2 regions of the Streptomyces sp. NPDC055103 genome follow, and region 2 is predicted to be linked to the other one. Evidence: riboswitches for the same ligand, from Rfam matches in the RefSeq annotation. Region 2 holds a riboswitch; the other holds the start of a gene.

Region 1 (8,002 bases), on a different contig from region 2:
CAGGGTGATTATCACTCGGCGTGCCGAGTGTGGCGATCGTTGACGCACCCCGAGTGACTGCCTACCTTCGTGTGGGCAGGTCAAGGACGGAGGGTCGGCGTGATGAGCAGCGCGGACGGTACGGCAGGGAGCTCGCTCGGACGCGTGTCCGGGGAGTCGGGTCCGTATCCGCTTCACGGCAGTGTGGGCGACTTCGGAACGGACGCGAGTGCCGGCCCGGCGGGTGAGGTGGTGGGCTACCGCGGTCCCACGGCCTGCGCGGCCGCAGGCATCACCTATCGGCAGCTGGACTACTGGGCGCGCACCGGACTCGTGGAGCCGAGCGTGCGCCCCGCGTACGGGTCGGGGACCCAGCGGCTCTACAGCTTCCACGACGTCGTCGTCCTGAAGATCGTCAAGCGCTTCCTCGACACCGGGGTGGCCCTCCAGAACATCCGGGCAGCGGTGCAGCACCTGCGCGCCCGGGGCTTCCGCGATCTGGAGCGGATGACGCTCATGAGCGACGGGGCCACGGTCTACGAGTGCTCCTCGCCCGACGAGGTCGTCGACCTGCTCCAGGGCGGTCAGGGTGTCTTCGGGATCGCCGTCGGCGTCGTCCGGCGGGACGTGGAGGCCGCGCTCTCGCAGCTGCACGGGGAACGGGTCGACACGGGCGAGACGCTCGTGGGGCACAACCCTGGCGACGAGCTGGCCAGGCGGCGGCGCGACAAGGCGGTCTGAGGGGCTGGGGCCCTGAGCTGGGGGCTCTGAGGGGGCTCTGAGGGGTCTTTGAGCGGTGATCGGTCCAATAGGCTGCGGGTGCCTCCTTGTGCCTCTGCGGCTGCGGGGCCGGCTCTGGTGTCTCTGGGGCCGGTGGTTTTCCGGGGTTGGCTGCGGGGCGTTGTCAGTGGCATGAGGCAGCATCGGAAGTGTGAGAGTCGCGCCGACGATCCTGCATCTCGACATGGATGCGTTCTTCGCCGCCGCCGAGCAGGCGGCGAAGCCCAGCCTGCGCGGAAAACCCGTGATCGTCGGCGGCCTCGGGCCGCGCGGCGTGGTCGCCACCTCCTCGTACGAGGCTCGCCGCTTCGGAGTGCACTCGGCCATGCCGATGGGGCAGGCGCGACGGCTCGCGCCGAACGCCGCCTATCTCGTCCCGCGCTTCGCCTTCTACCGGTCGATCAGTGAGCAGGTCATGGAGCTGCTCGGGCGGCTCTCGCCGCTCGTGGAGCCGCTCAGTCTCGATGAGGCGTTCGTGGACCTGGAGGCGGGGCGGCTCGCCGACGACAGCGTGAGCGCGCGGGCCGTCGGCGAGCGGCTGCGGGCCGACATCCTGGCGACGACCGGGCTGACGGGGTCGGTGGGGCTCGCGGGATCGAAGATGATCGCGAAGATCGCCTCCGAGGAGGCCAAGCCGGACGGGCTCGTCCTCATCGAGCCGGGTACCGAGAGAGAGCTCCTCGGGCCCCGGTCGGTCCGGATCCTGCCCGGCGTCGGGCCGGCGACGGGGGAGCACCTGAGGCGGGCCGGGATGACCACGGTCTCCGAGCTGGCCGAGGCGGGCGAGGACGAGCTCGTACGGCTGCTGGGGCGGGCGCATGGGGCCTCGCTGTACCGGATGTCCCTGGGGCACGACGACCGGGCCGTGGTGGCCGAGCGGGACGCCAAATCGGTCTCGGTCGAGGACACCTTCGACGTCGACCTGCACGACCGCGTCCGGATCAGGTCCGAGGTGGAGCGGCTCGCCGAGCGGTGCGTGGGGCGGCTGCGGGCCTCCGGGCACTCGGGGCGGACCATCGTCCTCAAGGTGCGGCGGTACGACTTCTCGACGCTGACCCGGTCCGAGACGCTGCGGGGGCCGACGGACGACCCGGGGGTCGTGCGGGAGGCCGCGGGGCGGCTCCTGGAGGCGGTCGACACGACCGGGGGTGTGCGGCTGCTCGGGGTGGGCGTGAGCGGGCTCGCGGACTACACGCAGGAGGACCTGTTCGCTCAGGCTGAGGAGGAAGAGCGGGCCGCGGTGGCGGAGGAGTCGGCGGGGGGCGGTGTGGGTCCCGGGGGCGGTGGGGATGCCGGTGCCGGTGGTGCCGGTGGTGTTGTGGCGGACGAGGGCGAGTCCGGGGGGTCCGTCGCCGTCGAGCGGCGGTGGGCGCCCGGGCACGATGTGCGGCACGCGGTGCACGGGGCGGGGTGGGTGCAGGGGAGCGGCGTCGGGCGGGTCACGGTGCGGTTCGAGGAGCCGTGGTCGGCACCGGGGCGGGTGCGGACGTTCTTGGTCGACGATCCGGAGCTGGAGCCTTCGGAGCCGTTGCCGCTGGTGCGGGGGGAGTGCCGGGCGGGGACGTGAGGGGGCGGTGTGGGAGGCGGTGCGGGGTGGGGGTGCTGGGTGGGTGTGGGGGTGCGCCCGGCCCTCGGCCGGGCTGGGGTTCCCACCCGCACCACCCGTGCAGCTGGGTGGGCAGAGGTGCGGGTCTTCCCGCAGTGTCTCCCCTCCGCGCCGTCGGCCGCTGCGGCTTGGCACGGCCGTCCGGTGCCCGCCGGCGGCTGACGCCGCCGGACTCGCCGCGTCCTCAGCCCCACCCCGCCCGGGTGGGGTGGGGTGGGGTGGGGTGGGGTGGGGCCGGCTTCGTCCGTGGTTGCTGTCAGGTGGGGCGCGGCGTGCGCCGCTTGTGTCAGCGGGGCGGTGCATCGCCATGGTCGGGTTGAGGGCGGGCCGGAGGTGGCCGGACGGACCTTCGTCCTTGGGCCGGCTGGTCGGTGCTTTGGCTCTGCTGGGTTGAGAGCGGGCCGGACGGACCCTCGTCCTTGTGTCGGCGGGTCGGTGCTTTGCCTCGGCTTGGGTTCAGGGCGGGCCTGACGGACCTTCGTCCGTGGGTCGGCCGGTGGGTGCCTCGGCTGGGTTGAGGGCGGCCGGACGTGGCTGGACGGGGCCCCTGGACTTGTGTCGGCTGTGCCGGCGGGGGTCAGGGGCCGTCCTGGCCTGCCAGGTGGCCGAAGTCGGTGTCCTGGGGGGTCTGGGGCGGTGGCGGAAGCGTGAGGCTGTAGTGGCGGTAGAGCTGGAGTTCCTGCTCCGGGGAGAGGTGGCGGCCCACGCCGAAGTCGGGGGCGTCCTTGATGAGTGCCCGCTCGAACGGGATGTGGAGGCCGTCTTCGAGCAGGTCGCTCGGTTCCAGGGGGACGAAGGCGTCCCGGCTGAACAGGCCGGTGCGGACAGCCGCCCATTCCGGGATGCCGGTCGCGTCGTCCAGGTACACCTCGTCCACGGTTCCGATCTTGTTTCCGTTCCGGTCGAACGCCTTGCGGCCGATCAGGCTGCGCGGATCGATGTCGGTCTGCACGGTCCCTCCAACTGGTCGCAACTGCTCTACACCCCTACGAAAGTGCACAACTGGGATGGCGGCCACTTGAGCGATGGGAGTCGCAACCTCGCTGGTAGGCTGGCTGTGGCTGTCGACCCTGTGCGGGAGAGTCCCCCGGAGAAATCTTCCGGAGGGCGCCGAAGGAGCAAATCCTCCCCGGAATCTCTCAGGCCCCTGTACCGCGCGGACGAGGTCACTCTGGAAAGCAGAGCGGTGTCCGACGGCATGCGCTCTCACCGACGGTGAAAGCCGGCGTGCCGCGAGGCGTGCCGGTGAAACTCTCAGGTTGAGATGACAGAGGGGGAGGCCGTCCGGGTACCCGCGCCGTGGTGCCCCTCGCAGGTCGTGACGACCAGGAGGCCTCCGTACATGACCGCCAACCGCATTCCGCTCTCCGAACTCGAGCAGGGCATCCCGTTCGAGCAGCGGCACATCGGACCCGACGCCGAGGCGCGGGCCAAGATGCTCGCCCAGGTCGGATACGGCTCCCTCGACGAGCTCACCGCCGCCGCGGTGCCGGACGTGATCAAGAACGCCGAGGCGCTCGGTCTGCCGGCCGCGCGCACCGAGGCCCAGGTGCTCGCCGAGCTCCGCACCCTCGCCGACCGCAACCAGGTCCTCGCCCCGATGATCGGCCTCGGGTACTACGGCACCTTCACGCCTCCGGTGATCCTCCGGAACGTGATGGAGAACCCCGCCTGGTACACCGCGTACACGCCGTACCAGCCCGAGATCTCGCAGGGCCGCCTCGAGGCGCTCCTCAACTTCCAGACCATGGTCGCCGACCTGACCGGTCTGCCCACCTCCGGCGCCTCCCTCCTCGACGAGGGCACCGCCGCCGCCGAGGCCATGTCCCTCGCCCGGCGCGTCGGCAAGGTCAAGAACGGTGTCTTCCTCATCGACGCCGACGCCCTGCCGCAGACGATCGCCGTCATCGAGACCCGCGCCGAGCCGACCGGGGTCGAGGTCGTCGTCGCGGATCTGAGCCAGGGGATCCCCGCCGAGATCGCCGAGCGCGGTGTCTTCGGTGTGCTCCTGCAGTACCCGGGTGCCTCCGGCGCCGTGCGGGACATCAAGGCCGTCATCGACCAGGCCCACGAGCTCGGTGCCATCGTCACCGTCGCCGCCGACCTGCTCGCGCTGACCCTGCTCACCTCGCCCGGCGAGCTGGGCGCGGACATCGCCGTCGGTACGACGCAGCGCTTCGGTGTGCCGATGGGCTTCGGCGGTCCGCACGCCGGCTACATGGCCGTCCAGGACAAGCACGCCCGCTCCCTGCCGGGTCGACTGGTAGGTGTTTCCGTCGACGCCGACGGCAACCGCGCGTACCGCCTCGCCCTGCAGACCCGCGAGCAGCACATCCGCCGCGAGAAGGCCACCAGCAACATCTGTACCGCTCAGGTGCTGCTCGCCGTCATGGCCGGGATGTACGCCGTCTACCACGGGCCGGACGGGCTGAAGGGGATCGCGCAGCGGACCCACCGGTACGCCACGATCCTCGCCGCGGGTCTCACCGCCGGTGGCGTCGAGGTCGTACACGGTTCGTACTTCGACACCCTCACCGTCCGCGTCCCCGGCAAGGCCGACGAGGTCGTGGCCGCCGCCCGTGAGGCCGGCGTGAACCTCTACCGCGTCGACGCCGATCTCGTCTCGATCTCCTGCGACGAGACCACCGGGCGCGAGCAGATCGCCGCCGTCTGGGGAGCCTTCGGGGTCGACGGCGACGTCGAGGCCCTGGACGCCGTCGCCGAGGACACGCTGCCCGCCGGGCTGCTGCGCTCCGACGCGTACCTGACCCACCCGGTCTTCCACGCGCACCGCTCCGAGACCTCGATGCTGCGCTACCTGCGCAAGCTGGCGGACCGTGACTACGCGCTCGACCGCGGCATGATCCCGCTCGGCTCCTGCACGATGAAGCTGAACGCGACCACCGAGATGGAGCCGGTGACCTGGCCCGAGTTCGGCCAGATCCACCCCTTCGCCCCGATCGAGCAGGCGCAGGGCTACCTCACGCTCATCACCGAGCTGGAGGAGCGCCTTGCCGAGGTCACCGGATACGACAAGGTGTCGATCCAGCCCAACGCCGGTTCGCAGGGCGAGCTGGCCGGTCTGCTGGCCGTCCGCGCCTACCACCGCGCCAACGGCGACCTCCAGCGCACCGTCTGCCTCATCCCGTCCTCCGCGCACGGCACCAACGCCGCCTCCGCGGTGATGGCCGGCATGAAGGTCGTCGTCGTCAAGACCGCCGACGACGGCGAGGTCGACGTCGTGGACCTGCGCGCCAAGATCGAGCAGTACCGCGACGAGCTGTCCGTGCTGATGATCACCTACCCGTCCACGCACGGCGTCTTCGAGGAGCACGTCGCCGACATCTGCGCCGAGGTCCACGAGGCCGGCGGTCAGGTGTACGTCGACGGTGCCAACCTCAACGCGCTGGTCGGTCTCGCCAAGCCGGGCAAGTTCGGTGGCGACGTCTCGCACCTCAACCTGCACAAGACCTTCTGCATCCCGCACGGCGGCGGTGGCCCCGGTGTCGGTCCGGTCGGTGTGCGTGCGCACCTCGCCCCGTACCTGCCGAACCACCCGCTCCAGCCCGCCGCGGGCCCGGAGACCGGCGTCGGCCCGATCTCGGCGGCCCCGTGGGGCTCCGCCGGCATCCTGCCGATCTCCTGGTCGTACGTGCGCCTGATGGGCGGCGAGGGCCTCAAGCGCGCCACGCAGGTCGCCGTGCTCGCGGCGAACTACATCGCCAAGCGCCTGGAGCCGCACTTCCCGGTGCTCTACACCGGTCCGGCGGGTCTCGTCGCCCACGAGTGCATCGTGGACCTGCGTCCGCTCTCGAAGGAGACGGGCGTCACGGTCGACGACATCGCCAAGCGTCTGATCGACTACGGCTTCCACGCGCCGACGATGTCCTTCCCGGTGGCCGGCACGCTGATGATCGAGCCCACCGAGTCCGAGGACATCACCGAGCTGGACCGTTTCTGCGACACGATGATCGCGATCCGGGCCGAGATCGAGAAGGTCGCGTCGGGCGAGTGGCCCGCCGACGACAACCCGCTGCACAACGCGCCGCACACCGCGGCCGCGCTGGGCGGCGAGTGGGACCACGCGTACACCCGTGACGAGGCGGTCTTCCCGGCCGGCGTCTCGGCCGCCGACAAGTACTGGCCGCCGGTGCGCCGCATCGACGGTGCCTTCGGCGACCGGAACCTGGTCTGCTCCTGCCCGCCGATGGACGAGTACGAGCACTGAGCCACTGGGGGCTGTGGGGCATCGATCCGCCGAGGCGGTGACGTGCTGATGTGCTGAGGTATTGAGCGCGGCCGAGGGCCGGTTCGGAGGATCTTCTCCGGGCCGGCCCTCGGCGTGTGTCTCCCTTGTACGGTGCTCTTCCGCCGCTCAGGCGGCGGTCGTCACCTGTCCCGCCGTCAGCGGCCGGTGCGGGGCGATGATCTGCCCGTCCGGCAGGAGTTCGCCGGTGTCCTCGAAGAGCAGGACGCCGTTGCACAGCAGGCTCCAGCCCTGTTCCGGGTGGTGTGCCATCAGTCGGGCCGCCTCCCGGTCGTTGGAGTCGGCGGTGGGACAGGCAGGCTGGTGCTGGCACATGGGTGGGTTCTTTCGCTGCGTCGTGGTGGATGCCTTGCGGCTCTTCGCGCTCATGGCCGCCCCCGTCGGTCGGTTCGGTTCCGGTCCCAGTCTTGCCCCATGGACGGTCTTCCGCAGGTATTTCGCGGCAGCTCGTCCTCTCCGGGGAAGACGCGTCACCCGCAGGGGCGGTTCGGGTCAACTGCACCGTCTCTTCGGGTGGTTCGGGGTGGCCCGAGCGGGCTAGTCCGTATGGGCAAGGTGTTCGGGACGGGCGTTCGGGCGCGGTTCTCGGACAGCAGTGCGCCCCGTGACCCGGTCGGGCCACGGGGCGGGGAGCCACGTGCGGTGGATCAGGCGGGCGCCGCCGAGCCCAGGAGGGGCGGCGGCGCGAGACGCGTACTGAGCACGGGCAGGAGGTCGGCGACCTGGTAGGGCCGGTGGGCCGCGATCCCCGGCGGTGCGGGAGCCAGGGGCACCAGGAGGTCTCCCGAGGCCGGGGCCGCGGTCGTGCCGTCCGCCTCCGGGTTGGCGTGCAGCCAGAGCGTCAGCATGTAGAGCTCCGGTACGGAGAGCAGCCGGGGCTGGTACGCGGTGGGCAGCGCCTCGGCGTGGAGCAGGGCCCGTTCCGTCGCGGTGACGTACGGCCCCTCGAGGAAGTGCGAGAAGGTCCAGCCGTCCGGGGTGAGCATGGTGTCCGCGGCGGCGATCGCCCGCTCGCCGTTCCGGATGAGGAACCGCCAGCCGGTGAGCCGGGTGCGGGGTGACCGCCCCGGTGCTCCCGTGACGCCGAGGACGTGGACGGGCAGGGGGAGTTCGGGGCTCAGTGGTCCCTGCGCGGCCCGCAGGGCGGGGGTTCGCGCCTCGCGGACGGCGGTCGGTGAGCCGAGGGCCGCGAGGACACTGCGGAGGGCCGGCGCGGGGGCCGGGGAGGGTCGGAGCATGGTGGGTCGCCTCTCGCTCAGGAGACACGGTGATGCGTGGGCAGGTACGACGGCGCTGTAGGCGGCGCGGCCAGAGAGGGGCCATGGGGCCATGGCCGCGGGCACCCACACTCTGCCTCGTCCGCGGAGTTT
Region 2 (8,002 bases):
TTGTCGGGGTCGGTCTCCTTCAGCGCGCTGTCGAACAGGCCGTTGATGGCCTTGTCGTTCAGCTCGGAGAAGTTGTTGTTACCGCTCTGAAGGATGAAGCGGCCGTCGACCAGCGGCTGGAGGAAGCCCTGACCGGTCGGGAAGTCGGCGCCCCAGCCCATGATGATGATGCCGTAGCCCTTGTCCTTGACGACCTTCGGCGAACCGATGATGCCGGAGGTCTGGGCGCCGTCGAACTGCTCGATCTGGGCGTCGATGCCGACGGCCTTCAGCGACTGCTGGAGGGACTCGGCGGTCGCGATCTCGATCTTCTTGTTGTTACGGACCGCGATCTTGGTCTTGAAGCCGTTCGGCTGGCCGCACTTCGCGAGGGCTTCCTTCGCCTTGGCGAGGTCCGGCGCGCCGGCGAGCTTGCCGTACGGGTCGGCCTTCGCGTCGGCGCCCTTCAGGCCCGGGGGCAGCATGTTGGTGGCGATGTCGCCGCCGGCCTGCGGGCCACCGCGGGCGGTCTGGAGCGACTTGGAGTCGGCCGCGTAGATGATCGCCTTGCGGCACTCGATGTTGGGGATCACCGTCTGCGGGAAGACCGCGTAGCGGATGAAGCCCGTCTGCGGGTTGTCGACGTTGTTCTTGTGCTGCTGGAGCGCCTTCTGGCGGGCGGCCGCACCGATACCCGTGGCGTTGAGGTCGAGGTCGTACTCGCCCTCGATCAGACGGTTGTCCATGTCGTCGGCGTTCGTGGTGAACGTGACGCTGATGGTGTCCGGGAGCGCCTTGCGGATCGGGTCGGTCTTCGCGTCCCACTTGTCGTTGCGGACGAGCTTCATCGACTTGTTCGGCGTGTACGACTGCCACTTGTACGGGCCGGAGGAGAAGGGCTTCAGCTGGTACTTGGCCTTGGTGTCCTTGTCCTGGCGGACCGGGGACGCGGCGGGCATGGCCAGCATCTGCAGGAAGTCACCGTTGGCGACCGGCAGCTTGAAGATGATGGTCTTGTCGTCCGGGGTCTCGATCGCCTTCAGGCCGAGCTTGTCCGGGGCGGTGTCCTTGTAGGGACCCTTGTAGTCGCCCTTGGGGTCGAGGACCTGCTGGAGGTAGATCGGGCCTCCGGAGATGACGTCCTGGGCCCAGATGCGCTCGATGCCGTACTTGATGTCCTTGGAGGTGATCGGCTTGCCGTCCTCCCAGGTCACCCCGTCCTTCAGCGTGAAGGTGTAGGTGAGGCCGTCGGCCGAGACCTTGCCGGCGTCCGTGGCGAGGTCCGGGACGAGCTCGGTGGAGGCGGAACCCGGCTCGGCCTTGAAGGTGACGAGCTGGCGGGTGTAGTAGCGGGCGAAGTCCCACACGAAGCCGTAGTAGCCGCGCTGCGGGTCCCACGAGTCGGCCTCCTGCGAGCCGATGAACTTCAGCTCGCCGCCCTTCTTGTCCGAAGCGTTGGCGACCTTGTTCACGGCGGCGTTGAAGCCGGCCGCGGACGTCTTGTCGTTCTTCTCGCCGCCCTTGCCTTCGCCGCCGCCACCGCACGCGGTGGTGACGACCATCGTGGCCGCCGCCAGCAGTGCGCCCGCGGCGATTCTGCGCCTCTGAGAGCTCATCAGAGTCATGGGTCTCGCAACCTCCGGAGTAATGACGGCCGTCATGTCGGTCCGCCGTTGGGGGATGAGCCTCCTGTCGACAGCGGCAGGGGCGGGTCTTGGGTCGTCGGTGCTCGTCGGCGAGCGGTCAGCGGGAGCCCTTCGGGTCCAGCGCGTCACGCACGCCGTCGCCGAAGAGGTTGAACGCAAGGACGGTGACGAAGATCGCGAGGCCGGGGATCACCATGAACACAGGGTCCGCCTCGTAGGTGGTGATGGCCGTCGACAGCATCTGGCCCCAGGAAGCGGTGGGCGGCTTCACTCCCGCACCGAGGAAGCTGAGCGCGGCCTCGGTGAGGATGTTGGTGGGGATCATGAGGGTCGCGTAGACCATGATCGGGGCGATCAGGTTGGGCAGCAGCTCGCGGCGCAGGATGTACAAGCGGCCGGCGCCCAGGCTCTGGGCGGCCTCGACGTACTCGCGGTTGCGCAGCGAGAGGGTCTGGCCGCGGACGATGCGGCCGACGTACGGCCATCCGAAGAAGCCGATCACGAGGACGAGCGCCGCGATGCGGACGCCCGAGCCGTCGAGGCCGAGGAACTCGGTCGGCAGGACCGAGACCAGGGCGATCGTGAAGAGCAGCTGCGGGAAGGCGAGCATGACGTCCATGATCCGGCTGAGGACCGCGTCGATCCAGCCGCCGAAGTAGCCCGCGACGATGCCGAGGACGGTGCCGAGGACGACCGCGAAGACCGCCGCGAGGAAGGCGACGAGCAGCGAGATCCGGGCGCCGTAGACGATCCGGCTGAAGACGTCGCGACCGTTGACCGGCTCGACGCCCAGGAGGAAGTCGGAGCTGATGCCGCCCCACGACCCGATCGGCGTACCGAAGAGCGGGTCGATCTGGTCCTCGTGGAACTCGTCCGGCGGATGGCCGAGGAGGCCGACGATGACCGGGGCGAGGATCGCGACCAGGATCAGGAAGAGGACGACGAAGGCGCCGGCGAGGGCGAGCTTGTCGCGCTTGAGGCGGGTCCAGGCGATCTGCCAGGGCGACCGGCCCTGGATCGCCTTGGCGGAGGCGCCGGAGGTGCCGGAGTTGTCCGGAGTGCCGGGAGCGTCGGGCGCGCCGACGACGGTGGCGGTCGACTCGCCCGCACTCGTCTCGTGCAGTGGTGCCGTCATCGTGGTGAGGACCCCTCTCGGCCGCCGGTAGCCGGCCCTTGCCCTGCCGCGGGTAGCGGCTCGGTGGAACAACCTGCTGGGCTTCGGTTCGAAAGGTTCCGAACGCCCGGTGTTCCGGGGAGTCTTCAACGCGTCTGCGATCACCCGCCAGCCCTGACGAGGAATGTTTGCTCAAACGTGATGCGGTGCTGCGACTTCCGTTATCCGGACGTCGCGATCACCTGAGCGGACCATCTCGGGTCCTCTTCACCGCAATCGGACATGTCGCCCAACTAGGCGTTCGGCATGCGGTATCAGGGCGAACGACGGCCTCCGGAGAGAACTCCGGAGGCCGTTGGGGTGCGAGCGTGGACGAGTGGCGTCTCAGTATCCGGACGGGGCCGGCGGCGGGTAGCCGTATCCCGGGACGGCGGCGGAGCCGCGTCCGGCGTGCGCCTCGCGGTCGTAGAAGGGGCGCGCGTGGGCCCCCAGCCAGAGGGCCACCGGGTCGTACGCGTCGGAGAGCGCGACCGTCGAGACGGGCAGCCCGTCGGGCACGGCGGAGATCGACTGGCGCATCATCGCGCGGACGGAGTCGACGGCGGCCGCGGAGGTGTCGTACAGGTCGAGTCCGACGGCGAGGTACGGGGAGCCGAGCGCGGGCTGCACCCAGCCGCGGCGCAGCGACCGGACGGCCGGGGTGCGGTGCGCGTTCTGGGTGAGCAGGGCGTAGAACTGCGGGATCTCCAGGGCGGGTTCGCTGACGCGCAGCGGTCCCGCGGGCATCCGGTCGAGGCCGGTGGCGATGCGGCGCAGATCGGCCCAGGGGATGCCTACACCGCCGCCGGGAGCGTGCGGATTGAGCCAGATCCCCCAGCGGTCGGGGTAGAGGGCGCGGGCCATCTCGCGGCCGGTGACGAGCTCGTGGGCGCGGTGCCAGCCGGAGGCGGCGAGCTCCTGGGCGGAGGTGACGCAGGGCGCGTAGCCGAAGCCGTCGACCTCCATGTTCCCGTACTGGGCGTCGGGGGAGCCGGGCGAGCCCTGCCAGAGCAGCATCCAGACCTCGCCGTCGGCCAGGGCGTGCAGCAGCCGCTCGTACGCGTCGTAGCGTCCGGGTGCCACCTGGCGCAGCATGTGCTCGACCTGACCGGTCGCAGCGGTGCCTGACGCGCTCACCCTGGGTCCCGCCCCTCTTCCGTTCACCACGTCCGCCCGGACGTCCTCTGTCCGGCTACCGATTCAGTTCAGCTTAAACAGGGTGCCGGTCACCCGGCGGCGCGCTGGTAGAAGGGGCGTACCCGCTCCAGCATCCAGTCGCCGACCGGGTCCTGCGCCATGTCGAGCAGGATGAGGTTGACCGGCCAGGCGACCTCGACGCGGCCGAGGGCGCGGCCCAGGGCGTCCAGGGGCGCGTTGCGGTCGACGCCGTCCCAGGCGGCGAGCTGGACCCCGACGAAGAGGGCTGGCTCGGTGCCCTCGACGCTCGCGAGGACGCGGCGGGCGGTGGTGACGACTCCGGTGGCCTCGAACTCGGCGGAGGCGGCGGCGAGGAAGTCGACGGGGTCGTCCTGCCAGTCGGGCTCGAAGAGCCGGACGCGGCCGCCGCTGGCGGGGCCGTCGAGCGGGGTGCGGCCGACGCGGCAGAGTTCGGCGACGGCGGGCGGGGGCAGCGGGACGCCGACCGTGCCGCCGGGGTTCACGGCGATGCCGAGCTGCGGGGGCAGGCCGCGGGCGAAGTCACGGGCGGGGGCGACCGTGTAGGACATGTGAGCACCGACACAGGCGAGGAACTGCTGCTCGGAGCTGAAGACGGGGACGAAGGCCGCGCCGTCGATCTCCATGGTGGCGAGATCCAGGTCGGTGCTGTCGGGGCCGCCGCCGTTGGGCAGGGGCACCCAGACGGGGCTGCGGCCCAGCACCTCGACCAGTCGGCCCCCTGCGGAGGGGTTGCCGAGCGAGGCGTCCAGCACCTCTTCGAGCTCGTTGCCCGGCCACGTCACGTCCACGGTCCCTGTTCCCCTATCTCGCGGGGGCGCGCCCTCCCGCACCGCCCCGCAGCACCCTAACGCCGCCTTGGCACCACTGTGGCCAAAAGCAGGGGGTACGAGCGAGAGGGCGGCTCTCAGGTCACGTCGCGGAATCCGATCCTCCGCAGGGCGTCCGCGGCGTCCCGGTCGAGGATGGTCGCCGAGGCGCAGCCGGGCGGCAGGCTGCCGGACTCGGCGGTCCGCAGGAGCCGCCCGACGGCCCGCCGGTGCCGGGCGAAGGCGTACGCGGAGACACCACGCCCCCGGTCGCGCTGGCCGTCGCGCGCGGTGTCCGGGGCGACGTCGAGCAGGACCAGGTGCAGGGCGCCGCCGCGGCGCCTCGCCTCGCGCGCGAGCCAGCCGCGCACCCAGGACTGGGTGCCGCAGTCGTGCACGATGACGCTGGCGCCGGAGCGCAGGGCGCGGCGCAGCCCGGCGTAGTGCGCGAACCGGACCAGGGGGCGGTAGACCGCGTACGGCAGGAGGCGCGGCATGCGGGCTTCCCAGCGCTCGCGGGCGTCCTGGGAGTCGATGCCCCGGCCGTCGGCGGCGCGCTTCATGAGGGTGGACTTGCCGCTGCCGGGCAGCCCGGAGACGACGACGAGGTCGCCGGCGGCGAAGGTGAGGACACGGGGCCCCCGGCCGCCGCGCTCGCGCAGGTCCCGCAGGATCCGGCCGCGGCGGCCCGTTCTGCTCCTGGTCCGGGCTCGGGCACGCTGGGACGGTATGCCGGTACCCGGCGCGTATGCGCCGGTGTGCTGGATCCTCATCGCTGCTCCCCCTGCCGGGCCTCGGGAGACCCTTGCCCATAAAGTGTAAAGAAGCGGTAATGAGATACAAGTGATGTGCCACGCGGAGCCCGCGTGCAATGATGTGCGCGCCAGGCGCGCTCAGTCGCCATACAACCTCATACCGGCCGCTCGAATCCGCGCGGGAGAGTTCCGGACCGCCCCAGGCGTCCGGACGCCGAAGGAGCAAGACCCTCCCTTGAATCTCTCAGGCCCCGTACCGCGTGGATGAGGCAGATCTGAAAAGCGGGACACCCTGCCGTGTCCCCACCCAAGGTGCAAGCCGACCTCTCGGTGACGAGATGCTCTCGGTGAACCTCTCAGGTTCCATGACAGATGGGGAGGACGTCCTCGCCCGTCATGTGTTTCGTCACCGAACCGCCCTTGGGATCCGGGAGCCACCCCATGAGCACTGCCCCCCGTCTGACCGCCCTCGACGCACTGCATCGTTCGCTGGGCGCGACCATGACCGACTTCGCGGGCTGGGACATGCCGCTGCGTTACGCCAGCGAGCGGGACGAGCACATCGCCGTCCGCACCAAGGCCGGCCTCTTCGACCTCTCCCACATGGGTGAGATCACGGTCACGGGTCCGCAGGCCGTCGAGCTCCTCGACCACGCCCTCGTGGGCAACATCTCCACGGTGGGCGTGGGCCGCGCCCGCTACACGATGATCTGCCAGGAGGACGGCGGCATCCTCGACGACCTGATCGTGTACCGGCTCCAGGAGCAGGAGTACATGGTCGTCGCCAACGCCTCCAACGCGCAGGTCGTCCTGGACGCGCTGACCGAGCGCGCGGCCGGCTTCGACGCCGAGGTCCGCGACGACCGCGACGCGTACGCCCTGATCGCGATCCAGGGCCCGGAGTCCCCCGGCATCCTGAAGTCGCTCACCGACGCCGACCTGGACGGGCTGAAGTACTACGCCGGTCTGCCCGGCACGGTCGCGGGCGTGCCCGCGCTGATCGCCCGTACCGGCTACACCGGCGAGGACGGCTTCGAGCTGTTCCTGAAGCCCGAGCACGCCGAGGGCGTCTGGAAGGCGCTGACCGAGGCGGGCGCCCCGGTCGGCCTGATCCCCTGCGGTCTGTCCTGCCGTGACACGCTCCGCCTTGAGGCGGGCATGCCGCTGTACGGCCACGAGCTGACCACCGCCCTCACCCCCTTCGACGCCGGTCTCGGCCGGGTCGTCAAGTTCGAGAAGACGACCAACGACGGTCGCTTCGTCGGCCGCGAGGCGCTCGAGAAGGCCGCCGAGCGCGCCGAGACCGCCCCGCCGCGCAAGCTCGTCGGCCTGGTCGCCGAGGGCCGCCGGGTCCCGCGCGCCGGGATGTCCGTCGTCGCCGGCGGCGAGGTCATCGGCGAGGTCACCTCCGGCGCGCCGTCGCCGACCCTCGGAAAGCCGATTGCCATGGCGTACGTCGACGCGGCGCACGCCACGCCCGGCACCGAGGGTGTAGGGGTGGACATCCGTGGCACCCACGAGCCGTACGAGGTCGTGGCGCTGCCGTTCTACAAGCGCCAGAAGTAGCGCGGCAAGCGTCCCGAGTGACGCAGTCGTCCCACCCCGGGTCTCAGCCCGCGAGACCCACGTCCATCAGTACTCCCCCGATCCAGGAGAATCAGGTCATGAGCAACCCCCAGCAGCTGCGCTACACCAAGGAGCACGAGTGGCTGTCGGCCGCCGAGGACGGCGTCGCGACGGTCGGCATCACGGAGTTCGCGGCCAACGCGCTCGGTGACGTCGTCTACGCCCAGCTCCCCGAGGTCGGCTCGACCGTCACCGCGGGCGAGACCTGCGGTGAGCTGGAGTCGACGAAGTCCGTGAGCGACCTGTACTCCCCCGTCACGGGTGAGGTCGTCGCCGCCAACGAGGACGTGGTGAACGACCCGTCCCTGGTGAACACGGCTCCGTTCGAGGGTGGCTGGCTGTTCAAGGTACGTGTCGCGGGCGAGCCGGACGAGCTGCTCTCCGCCGACGAGTACACCGCGTTCTCCGCCGGCTGAGACCGGGCCCGAGACCCCTAGGGATCGATTCATGTCGCTTCTGAACACTCCCCTCCACGAGCTGGACCCCGACGTCGCCGCCGCCGTCGACGCCGAGCTCCTTCGTCAGCAGTCCACCCTCGAGATGATCGCCTCGGAGAACTTCGCTCCGGTCGCGGTCATGGAGGCCCAGGGCTCCGTCCTCACCAACAAGTACGCCGAGGGCTACCCGGGCCGCCGCTACTACGGCGGCTGCGAGCACGTCGACGTGGCCGAGCAGATCGCGATCGACCGGGTCAAGGACCTGTTCGGCGCCGAGTACGCCAACGTCCAGCCGCACTCCGGCGCCTCCGCGAACCAGGCCGCCCTCTTCGCGATCGCCCAGCCGGGCGACACGATCCTGGGTCTGGACCTGGCGCACGGCGGCCACCTCACCCACGGCATGCGCCTGAACTTCTCCGGC

The links. Region 2 has a riboswitch for glycine ahead of gcvT (glycine cleavage system aminomethyltransferase GcvT). Riboswitches for the same ligand answer to the same signal wherever they lie in the genome.
Region 1: linked by a shared signal. The riboswitch ahead of gcvP (aminomethyl-transferring glycine dehydrogenase) and the one ahead of gcvT (glycine cleavage system aminomethyltransferase GcvT) in region 2 are both predicted to bind glycine.

The regions. Positions count from the first base shown of each region.
Region 1 covers NZ_JBSGTX010000028.1:8,517-16,518, forward strand. The annotation lists gene ACWFR1_RS19105 (MerR family transcriptional regulator) at 103-720, shown strand; gene ACWFR1_RS19110 (DNA polymerase IV) at 911-2,326, shown strand; gene ACWFR1_RS19115 (PRC-barrel domain-containing protein) at 2,943-3,317, opposite strand; glycine riboswitch at 3,431-3,530, shown strand; gene gcvP (aminomethyl-transferring glycine dehydrogenase) at 3,708-6,593, shown strand; gene ACWFR1_RS19125 (DUF5999 family protein) at 6,741-6,947, opposite strand; gene ACWFR1_RS19130 (hypothetical protein) at 7,280-7,870, opposite strand.
Region 2 covers NZ_JBSGTX010000126.1:270-8,271, forward strand. The annotation lists gene ACWFR1_RS39215 (ABC transporter substrate-binding protein) at 1-1,604, opposite strand, end outside; gene ACWFR1_RS39220 (ABC transporter permease) at 1,723-2,760, opposite strand; gene ACWFR1_RS39225 (enhanced serine sensitivity protein SseB C-terminal domain-containing protein) at 3,124-3,915, opposite strand; gene ACWFR1_RS39230 (enhanced serine sensitivity protein SseB) at 4,005-4,745, opposite strand; gene ACWFR1_RS39235 (AAA family ATPase) at 4,862-5,536, opposite strand; glycine riboswitch at 5,688-5,787, shown strand; glycine riboswitch at 5,789-5,900, shown strand; gene gcvT (glycine cleavage system aminomethyltransferase GcvT) at 5,960-7,084, shown strand; gene gcvH (glycine cleavage system protein GcvH) at 7,183-7,560, shown strand; gene glyA (serine hydroxymethyltransferase) at 7,592-8,002, shown strand, end outside.